Regions from separate parts of the Gryllotalpicola sp. CP2-P1 genome, predicted to be linked through region 2. Evidence: predicted binding sites of a transcription regulator. Region 2 holds the regulator's gene; each other region holds the start of a gene.
What was found. The regulator HrcA, encoded in region 2, represses chaperone genes, less so after heat shock. The targets are predictions, from matches to a motif close to TTNGCACTCGNNNNNNNCGAGTGCNAA.
Positions count from the first base shown of each region.

Region 1: a site for HrcA is predicted at 1,757-1,783, ahead of ACM2XV_RS02120 (Hsp20/alpha crystallin family protein). Genes of this name have one in related genera too.
Region 3: a site for HrcA is predicted at 1,292-1,318, ahead of groL (chaperonin GroEL). Genes of this name have one in related genera too.

Region 1 is NZ_JBLRDT010000013.1:4,685-7,952, forward strand. Features, by position in the region: gene ACM2XV_RS02105 (APC family permease) at 1-320, shown strand, start outside; gene ACM2XV_RS02110 (alpha/beta hydrolase) at 289-1,224, opposite strand; gene ACM2XV_RS02115 (hypothetical protein) at 1,268-1,684, opposite strand; gene ACM2XV_RS02120 (Hsp20/alpha crystallin family protein) at 1,846-2,298, shown strand; gene ACM2XV_RS02125 (NADP-dependent oxidoreductase) at 2,367-3,268, opposite strand, start outside.
Region 2 is NZ_JBLRDT010000215.1:624-3,891, forward strand. Features, by position in the region: partial or broken gene ACM2XV_RS12965 (coproporphyrinogen-III oxidase family protein) at 1-234, shown strand, start outside; gene ACM2XV_RS12970 (DUF4870 domain-containing protein) at 227-598, opposite strand; gene hrcA (heat-inducible transcriptional repressor HrcA) at 699-1,742, shown strand; gene dnaJ (molecular chaperone DnaJ) at 1,774-2,886, shown strand; partial or broken gene ACM2XV_RS12985 (RsmE family RNA methyltransferase) at 2,895-3,268, shown strand, end outside.
Region 3 is NZ_JBLRDT010000163.1:1,377-4,644, forward strand. Features, by position in the region: gene groL (chaperonin GroEL) at 1-1,248, opposite strand, end outside; gene ACM2XV_RS11635 (cold-shock protein) at 1,466-1,669, opposite strand; gene ACM2XV_RS11640 (LytR C-terminal domain-containing protein) at 1,832-2,416, opposite strand; gene ACM2XV_RS11645 (DUF3263 domain-containing protein) at 2,463-2,720, opposite strand; gene ACM2XV_RS11650 (GNAT family N-acetyltransferase) at 2,737-3,246, opposite strand.

The DNA of each region.
Region 1 (3,268 bases), on a different contig from region 2:
TGCCGAAGCCGCGCGTGCAGCAGGACGCCTCCGACTTCGTCGAGCCGCTGCTCGTGCGGGGCGTCGAGAAGCACGGCTACCGCGTGCTGCAGCTCGAGAGCATCTCGGTGCCGAACGCCATCGCCGCGGTGCTGCTCGAGATCCGCGAGCTGACCGGCATCGTGCCGAGCATCTACTTCCAGTGGAACGAGGGCAACCCGATCTCGAACATGGCGCGCTTCCTGCTCGACGGCACCGGCGAGATCGCGCCCGTCACGCGCGAGGTGCTGCGCGAAGCCGAGAAGAACCCTAAGCGTCGGCCGATCGTACACGTGAGCTGACCTGCCCGATGAAGTGCTGGAGGCGCTCGTACACCTCGACCGACTCGGGGTGGCCGGCGTCCTGCTGCCACGTGTGCTCGGTGTTGCGCGCGTCCCAGCCGTAGCTGACGAACTCGACGGGGATGCCCGCGCGCTCCGCCGCCTTCACGAAGTTGACGTTCGCGCGGTAGAAGATGTCACGCTCGCTGGTCGTGACGAGCACCGGCGGGAAGCTTTCGTCGACCCATTCGATGGGACTCAGCCAGCGCGATGCGCGCTGCAGCGACGCCGGCTTCATGCGGTGCCTGCGATAGCCGGGAAGCAGCATGCGCACGAAGTCGTGGCTCATGATGAACCCCGGCTCGAAGACGACGGAGAAGTCGACCGCGCCGCAGTGCAGCACCAGGCCGCCGAGCTCCTCGCGGGTGACGGCGGGGCGCAGGCGGAAGTGCGAGGCCAGCTCGGGCCGGGTCGTGGTCGCGCCGAGCAGGGCGGCGATCTGCGCCCCGGCGGAGTCGCCCCCGAGCACGATCGTGCTCGGGTCTCCGCCGTGCTCGGCGATGTGGGCGACCACCCAGCGCAGCGCCTCGTTCGCGTCGTTCAGCATGTGCCGCATGCCGAAGCCGCCGCCGCGCAGTCCGGCGCGGCGATAGTTGACGTTCACGACGACGATGCCGGTGGCCGCCTGCACGGCGCAGTACTTGGTGAGCGCCGACTTGTCGCCGCTCGTCCAGCCGCCGCCGTGGAAGTAGACGTACACCGGGAGCGCCGCGGTGTCTCCGGCTTCGCGATGCGGCGTCAGCACGTCGAGCCGGTGACCGGGGTGGCCGTCGCCGACGTAGTCGACGTCGAGGAGGTAGTCGACCGTGCTCACCGGCGTCGCGTTGAGCTTGCGCGACTGCCACGGCGCGAAGGGCAGCATCATGGCGGTCCATAGCCAGGGACCGACCGGGAAGGGCGCCGAGCGGCTACCGGAGCGCCGTGACATCGATCAGCGCCAGAAGAGCGAATGCATATGCGGATGCCGCGTCGGCGGCCTCGAAGTCGTGGTCTGCGCCACCGCTGTGCGTCGTGACGCGCCAGGCGCCGTCGGGACGCGCGGTCAGTGCCCGGAACGCGCCGCCGAGGCGCTCGCGCAGCTGATCCTCGCGAGGCAGCCACAGCGCCTGCTCGAGCGCGACGGAGTCGAGCGCCCACTCGGTCGTTCCGTTGAAGCCGAGGATCGTGCCTGTGTCGAACTCGTGCGGCTCGATGGTCATGTCCGAGACGGTGAACGTCTCGTCTGAGGCGAATTCGGGGCCTTCGATGCGGAAGAAGTCGCCCGGAGCGGGATGCCATTCCAACCCGGCATCCCGCAATTGCCGAGCGAGTGAGCTTCCGATCACACGCTCATTATGACCCCGCGAAACCGACCGGGAGCCGGGTGCCCGCTGAACGTCGGGTATGGCGGAATGGATCTGGCACTCTCGGTGTTCGAGTGCTAATGTCAGTCCTAGTTGAGTCGAGGTGGCTCAACCTTGGGACTACAGAGAAGGAGCTGATTCACATGGCAATGAACTTCGATCCCTTCCGCGAGTTCGACCGCCTGGCGGGCTCGTTCCTCGACCGCCCCGCCGGCCCGCGGCTCATGCCGATGGACCTCTACAAGGACGGCGAGACCTACGTCCTGTCTGCTGACCTGCCGGGCATCGACCCGGGCTCGGTCGACATCGACGTCGACGGCCAGCTGCTGACCATCCGCGCCCAGCGCACGCTGGCGACGGGCGAGGGCGTCAAGTGGCTGACCCGCGAGCGCCAGGGCGGCACGTTCCTGCGCCAGCTGAGCCTCGGCCAGGGCATCGACACCGAGAACATCACCGCCGACTACTCGAACGGCGTGCTCTCGATCACGATCCCGATGAGCGAGAAGGCCAAGCCGCGCAAGATCGCCGTGAGCTCGCGCGCCGAGACGACGCACCCCGCCGTCGAAGAGGCGCACAGCGAGCCCGCTGGCGCATAAGCACGGAAGCAGAAGGACCCCGGTTCGCCGGGGTCTTTCTCGTATCGGGGGCGGATGCCTCGCCTGCGCTACCTCGTCACCGCGACGAGCTTGCCGCGCACGTGGCCGGTCTCGAGGCGCGCGTATGCCTCGGCGAGCCGCTCGATCGGGTAGATCGCCTCGATCGGCACCGTGACCTGCCCGTCGGCGACGAGGCGCACGATCTCGCCGAACTGCTCCATCGTCGCCTGCGGGTTGCCGACGCCCTGTGCGCCGCGATGGCCGCGGGCGGCGATCGTGTTGATGCGCTCGAGCGGCACGCCCAGGGCGAGCGCGGCGTCGACCGAGTCGGGCCCGTTGTTGTCGAGCGCGGCGGTGAAACCCTGGGGCGCGGCATCCCTCAGCCTCTCGACCAGGCCGTCGCCGTAGGCGACGGGCGTGACGCCCAGCTCGCGCAGGAACTCGTGGTTGCGCTCGCTCGCCGTGCCGATCACGGTCGCGCCGCGGAGAACCGCGAGCTGCGCCGCGATCACGCCCACTCCCCCGGCGGCGGCACTCACGAGCACCGTATCGCCGGGGCCCGCGCCGACACGGTCGAGTGCCGCGATCGCCGTGCGCCCTGCGACCGGCAGGGCCCCTGCCGTGTCGTAGTCGAGCGCCTCTGGCTTCTCGATGAGGACGCCGTCGCGCTCGGCATCCGCGCCTTCTGCGGCGATGATCACGAAGTCGCCGATCGCGCGGTGGCGGCGCCCGCCGAGCACGGCCTCGCCGAGCCTAAAGCGGGTGACGCCCTCGCCCACCTCGTCGATGTCGCCCGCGAAGTCGAACCCCACCCCCGTGCCACCAGGCGTCGCGGCCGGGTCCGTGATGCCGTAGTTGGCCGCGGACTGCGCCGAGTGCATGATCTTGTAGTCGACCGGGTTGAGCCCGTTGGCGCACACGTGCACGCGCACCTCGCCCGGGCCGGGGTGCGGGGGCTCCTCGTCGACGA
Region 2 (3,268 bases):
GCGGCCGGCCGCGAGACGCTCGACGACGAGACTCGACGCGTCGAGGACATCCTGCTGAAGGTCCGCATCGCGGAAGGACTGCCGGTCGCCGAGCTCGACCGCGCCGCCCGCCCGGAGGTCGCCGGGCTGATCGCCGAAGGGCTGATCGACTGGGCGGCGGCGATCGGCGGCAGCATCCGCCTCACCCTGCGCGGCCGGCTGCTCGCCGACGCGGTCGTGCGCCGGCTTACTTGAAGAAGCGGATCGCCAGCGGGTAGGTGTACGGCTCGCCGCGGCTCGCCGCCAGGGCGCCCATGATGCTGAAGACGATGTTCACGATCCACGCGGCCGCGAGGATGAAGAATCCGACCAGCACGAACGCGAGGATCCAGCCGATGATCTCGACGATGATCAGCGTGATCTGGAAGTTGAGCGTGGTCGTCGCGTGCTGGCGGATGAGCGGGCCGCGGTCCTTGAAGACGACGTAGACCACGATCGCGCCGATGAGACCGGCGAAGAGGCCGCCGGTGACGAGGTTGAGGCCGCCTGCGATGACGTGCGTGAGGATCGCCCAGGTGCGCTCTTCGCTCTGGCGCAGCAGCGGCGGTGTGTACGACAAGGTGTGCGACCTCCATGACGCTAGTTTCGAGTCAGCGTAGCCGGGTTAGTATTGGCACTCATAGGTATTGAGTGCTAGTCGGGCGAAGGGAGCGTCGTCGATGGTTTCGGAACGTGGACTCGCAGTGCTCCGGGCGATCGTGCAGGACTACGTGGCCACCCGCGAGCCGGTGGGCTCGAAGACGATCGTCGACAAGCACCGCTTCGGCGTCTCGGCCGCCACGATCCGCAACGACATGGCTCTTCTCGAGGACGAGGAGCTGATCGCCGCCCCGCACACCTCGTCCGGTCGGGTGCCGACCGACAAGGGCTACCGCGTCTTCGTCGATCAGCTGGCAGACATCCGCCCGCTGTCGCCCGCGCAGCGGCACGCCATCGAGATCTTCCTCGGCGAATCCGTCGACATCGACGACGTTCTGACGCGCACCGTGCGCGCGCTCGCCCAGCTGACGCACCAGGTCGCGCTCATCCAGTACCCCTCGGTCTCGCGCGCCCGCATCCAGCACCTCGAGTTCGTCGCCCTGGCTCCCCGCCGCGTGCTGACGGTGCTGATCGCCGACACGGGCGTGGTCGAGCAGCGCGTCGTCGAGCTGAGCGTCGACTACGACGACGCGGCGCTGCGTGCGCTGCGCGACGCGACCAACGCCGCGCTCGTCGGCATGCCGATGGCGGATGCCTCGTCGGTGCTGCCGGCCATCGTCGACGGCTTCCCCGAGACGCTGCGCCCCCTCGCGGGCGAGCTCGTGGAGTCGGTGGGCGCGATCATCGGGTCGACGCGGCAGGAGCGGCTGATCATGGCCGGCACCGCCAACCTGGTGCGCACCGAGCACGACTTCACCGGCAGCATCTTCCCGATCATGGAGGCGATCGAAGAGCAGGTCGAGCTGCTCAAGCTCTTCGGCGAGATGGCCGCCGAACAGCACGGTGTCGGCGGCAACCGCGACGTGAGCGTGTCGATCGGCCGCGAGAACGAGCCGTTCGGCCTCGCCGAGACCTCGGTGCTGACGACGGGCTACGGCGCGGCGAGCGGGCCGGTCGCTCGGCTCGGCGTGCTCGGGCCGACGCGCATGGACTACTCCACCAACATGGCCGCCGTGCGGGCTGTCGCCCGCTATCTGAGCCGCGCGCTCGGCGATCAGGCCTGAGAATCCACGAACACTAAGGAGCCGCCAGTTCATGGCAGCAGACCACTATGAAGTCCTGGGCGTCGAGCGCGACGCGAGCGCCGACGAGATCAAGAAGGCGTACCGCCGGCTCGCGCGCGAGCTGCACCCCGATGTGAACCCCAGCCCCGAAGCCGCGGAGCGGTTCAAGCTCGTGACGCACGCCTACGACGTGCTGTCCGACCCGCGGCAGCGCGAGCAGTACGACCTCGGCCCGCAGGCGGGCCCCTTCGGCGGCGGCGCGCAGGGCTTCGGCGGCTTCGAGGACATCTTCTCGACCTTCTTCGGCGGCGGTGGCGGCAGCCGTGGACCCAAGTCGCGGCGCGAGCGCGGCCAGGACGCGCTGCTGCGGGTCGAGATCGACCTCGCCGATGTGATCTTCGGCGCTCACCGCGACCTCGAGGTCGACACCGCCGTGCTGTGCGAGCGGTGCCAGGGCTCGTGCTGCGAGCCCGGCACGCACCCCGTCACGTGCGACATCTGCCACGGCACGGGCTCGATCCAGCGCTCGGTGCGCTCGCTCCTCGGCAACGTCATGACCTCGAGCCCGTGTGGCACGTGCCGCGGCTACGGCACTGTGATCGCCACCCCGTGCGTCACCTGCCAGGGGCAGGGCCGCGTGCGCGCCCGCAAGACCATCCCCGTCGACATCCCCGCGGGCGTCGACACCGGCCTGCGCCTGCAGCTGCCCGGCCACGGCGAGGTCGGCCCCGCCGGCGGGCCGAACGGCGACCTGTACCTCGAGATCAAGGTCAAGCACGACGACGTCTTCAGCCGTGACGGTGACGACCTGCTGGCGACCCTCGAGGTGTCGATGGCCGACGCGATCCTCGGCACATCCACGACGTTCCAGGCCCTCGACGGGCCCGTCGACGTCGAGCTGCACGCCGGAACGCAGAGCGCCGAGATCCTCACGGTCAAGAACCGCGGCATCACGCGGCTGCGCGGCAACGGCCGAGGCGACCTGCGCATCGGCATCCAGGTCGTGACGCCGACCAAGCTGGGGCGCGGCGAGCGTGAGCTGATCGAGCGCTTCGCGAAGCAGTACAAGGGCGACAAGCCGAGGCTGTCGCAGTTCCAGCAGGGGCTGTTCGCGAAGATCCGCGACCGCTTTCTGAACCTCTAGGCGCGGCGGTGGCCAACTTCTATCTCGTCGAGGCGCTCGCCGGCGCGACCGTCGGCGGCCTCGTCACGGTCACGGGCGCCGAGGCGAAGCACATCGCGACGGTCGCCCGCACCCGCGTCGGCGAGCGGATGCTGGTCGGCAACGGGCGCGGCCTGGTCGTGGGCGGCGTGGCCGAGTCGGTGTCGCCGGGCGCGGTCGACGTGCGCGTCGACGACGTGCGCGTGACGGATGCCGCGAGCCCCCGCATCCTGCTCGCGCAGGCGCTCGCCAAGGGCGACCGTGACGAGCTCGCGATCCAGGCCGCCACCGAGCTCGGTGCCGACGGCGTGATCCCGTGGCAGGCCGATCGCTCGGTGTCGCGCTGGAGCGGCCCCAAGCTCGA
Region 3 (3,268 bases), on a different contig from region 2:
GGCGACACCGCCACCGGCGACGACACCCTCTTCCACAGCGGCCTTGGCGTTGCGGACGGCGTCCTCGATGCGGTGCTTGCGCTCCTTGAGCTCGACCTCGGTGGCCGCGCCCGCCTTGATGACGGCCACGCCGCCGGCGAGCTTGGCGAGGCGCTCCTGCAGCTTCTCGCGGTCGTAGTCGCTGTCGGTGCTCTCGATCTCGTTCCGGATCTGCTGCACGCGGCCGGCGATCTGGTCGGCGTCACCGGCACCCTCGACGATCGTGGTCTCGTCCTTGGTGATGACCACCTTGCGGGCCTGGCCGAGCAGGTCGAGCGTGACGTTCTCGAGCTTGAGGCCGATCTCCTCGGAGATGACCTGGCCGCCGGTCAGGATCGCGATGTCCTGCAGCTGGGCCTTGCGGCGGTCGCCGAAGCCGGGGGCCTTGACGGCGACCGACTTGAAGATGCCGCGGATCTTGTTGACGATCAGCGTGGCCAGGGCCTCGCCGTCGACGTCCTCGGCGATGATCAGCAGCTGCTTGCCGGCCTGGATCACCTTGTCGACGATCGGCAGCAGGTCTTTGATGTTGCTGATCTTCTGGTTGGCGATGAGGATGTAGGGCTCCTCGAACACCGCCTCCTGGCGGTCAGGGTCGGTGACGAAGTACTGCGACAGGAAGCCCTTGTCGAAGCGCATGCCCTCGGTCAGCTCGAGCTCGGTGCCGAAGGTGTTCGACTCCTCGACGGTGACGACGCCCTCCTTGCCGACCTTGTCGATCGCCTCGGCGATCAGCTCGCCGATCTCGGGGTCAGCGGCCGAGATGGACGCGGTCGCAGCGATCTGCTCCTTGGTCTCGACCTCCTTGGCGCCGGCGATGAGCTCTTCGGTGACGGCCGCGACGGCCTTCTCGATGCCCTTCTTCAGGCTGATCGGGTCGGCGCCGGCGGCGACGTTGCGAAGGCCCTCGCGGACCAGCGCCTGGGCGAGAACCGTCGCGGTGGTCGTGCCGTCACCCGCGACGTCGTCGGTCTTCTTCGCGACCTCCTTGACGAGCTCGGCACCGATCTTCTCGTACGGGTCGTCGAGCTCGATCTCCTTGGCGATGGAAACACCGTCGTTCGTGATCGTGGGGGCGCCCCACTTCTTCTCGAGGACGACGTTGCGGCCGCGGGGGCCAAGCGTCACCTTGACGGCGTCGGCGAGCGTGTTCAGACCGCGCTCGAGGCCGCGACGCGCCTCCTCGTCGAAAGCAATGATCTTTGCCATGGTTGTTTCTCGTCCCTCCCGGACGTAGCAGCGAAAGATGTCGTTAGCACTCAAATCGCACGAGTGCCAAGAGCGATTCTGGCACTCTCACCACACGAGTGCAAGAAATGACGGGGCATCCGTCACACAGGGCAATGGCGACCAGAAGCTGCCCGGCACGCAAAGAGCCGCCCGGCGCGATGCCGAGCGGCTCCTGGTAAGTACGAGAAGCTGCGCGCTAGGCGAGCCGCACGGACTCCGCCTGAGGGCCCTTCGAGCCGGTGCCGACCTCGAAGACGACCTGCTGGCCTTCCTCGAGGCTCTTGTACCCGCTCATGTCGATCGCCGAGTAATGGACGAACACGTCCTGTCCCCCGCCATCGACGGTGATGAAGCCGTAGCCCTTCTCAGCGTTGAACCACTTCACGGTTCCATTCGCCATCGTTTCTCCATTGCGTGTTGCTGGACGCGCGCACTTCGTCGCATCACTGTGGCCACGATCGTAGCCATGGCATGGAGGGCGGATTCGAAAATCGACGTCGATCGGTCAAAAAGTTACGGCCCCGACAGGGTCCCGTCATATCGACGAAATACCCGGCCCGATTCAGCCCGAGTAATCGGCTCCGAGCACCACCGTCACGACCGCCCCTGCGCCCGCGAACTGGTCGGACTGGGTGACCGTCGCCACGCCGAGCGACTGGGCCACGCCGAGCGCCACGCCGCGCTGCGCCGGGTCCGAGTAGTAGACGGCGGTGGTCGCGGCGTCCTGCGGCGCGTTCCCGGTCGAGATCGTCGCCCAGCCGGCGCCCTTCAGCTTCGTGGCGGCGCTCGCGGCGAGACCGGCCCGGCCGGTGCCGTTCAGCACGCTCAGCTGGGCGGAGGGAACGATGGTCGCGGTCGGCGTCGGCGTAGCGGTGGCCGTCTGCGTCGGACTCGCCGACCCGGTCCCGGTTCCCTGGGGCGTCGCCGTCTCGGTGATCGTGGGCTGCGAGTCGGAGGAGTGCCCGACGTTGCTGTCGAGCAGGTGCAGGTAGACCCACCCCGCGCCGACGATGACGAGAACGGCCACGAGGCACCAGACGAGCCACAGCAGGCCCTGCCCCCGACGACCGGGCGCGCGGTGAGCACCGACGCGCTCGAGGTCGGTCGGGACCACGTCGAAGCGGTCCTTCGGGAATTGCTGGGCCATGCGCGCTGGGGTCTGTCCTTTTGTGGGGCGGGGGTTCCGCGGCGGGTCAGTCGATCGGCCGGGTGCGGGCAGCGCGGGCTTCGCGTCGCTCGTCCCGCTGCCGCAGCAGCCGCCGCACGAGAAGGGGGTCGTAGGCGAGTGCAGCAGGGGTATCGATCAGCCGACCGAGAATCTGATAGTAACGGGCGCCGGAAAGCCCGAACTGAGAGCGGATCGCCTGCTCCTTCGCCGCGGGCCCCTGCAGCCACTCCCGCTCGAAGTCCAGAACGGCGACCTCGAGGTCGGTCAGCTCGGCGCGCGGCATGGGCACAGGCTAGCGATCACAGGGCCGCGGGCCGGCCGGCAACGCCGATGGGCGCGTCTTCTGCGCCGCCTGCCTGCCGATACATGCCGATGTGGCGGATGCCCGCCTCGAGGTAGACGTCGCCGAAGGGCTCGAACCCGGCCTTGGCATAGAGCGGCTGAGCGTACTCCTGCGCGTGCAGCACCATGTCCTGGCCGGGATTGGCGGCGATCGCGGCGGCGAGCAATCGACTGGCGAGGCCCTTTCCCCTGGCATCCGCCCTGGTCACGACCCGCCCGACCACGATGTGCGCCGCGCGGTGCTCGGGCTCGTCGTCCCAGAGCGTGCGCAGGTAGGCGAGCACCGAGCCGTCCTCGGCGGCGACCCAGTAGTGGCGCGTCGCGGCCTCGAGATCGCGATAGTCGAGCTCGGTCTCATCGACGCGCTGCTCGACGAAGAAGACATCGGTGCGCAGCTTCGCGATCTCATAGAACTCGCGAGCGCTGAGCTCGCTGAACGGCCTGACGATCACGGAACTTTCTGACACTCGGGCGAGTTTACTTAGAGGT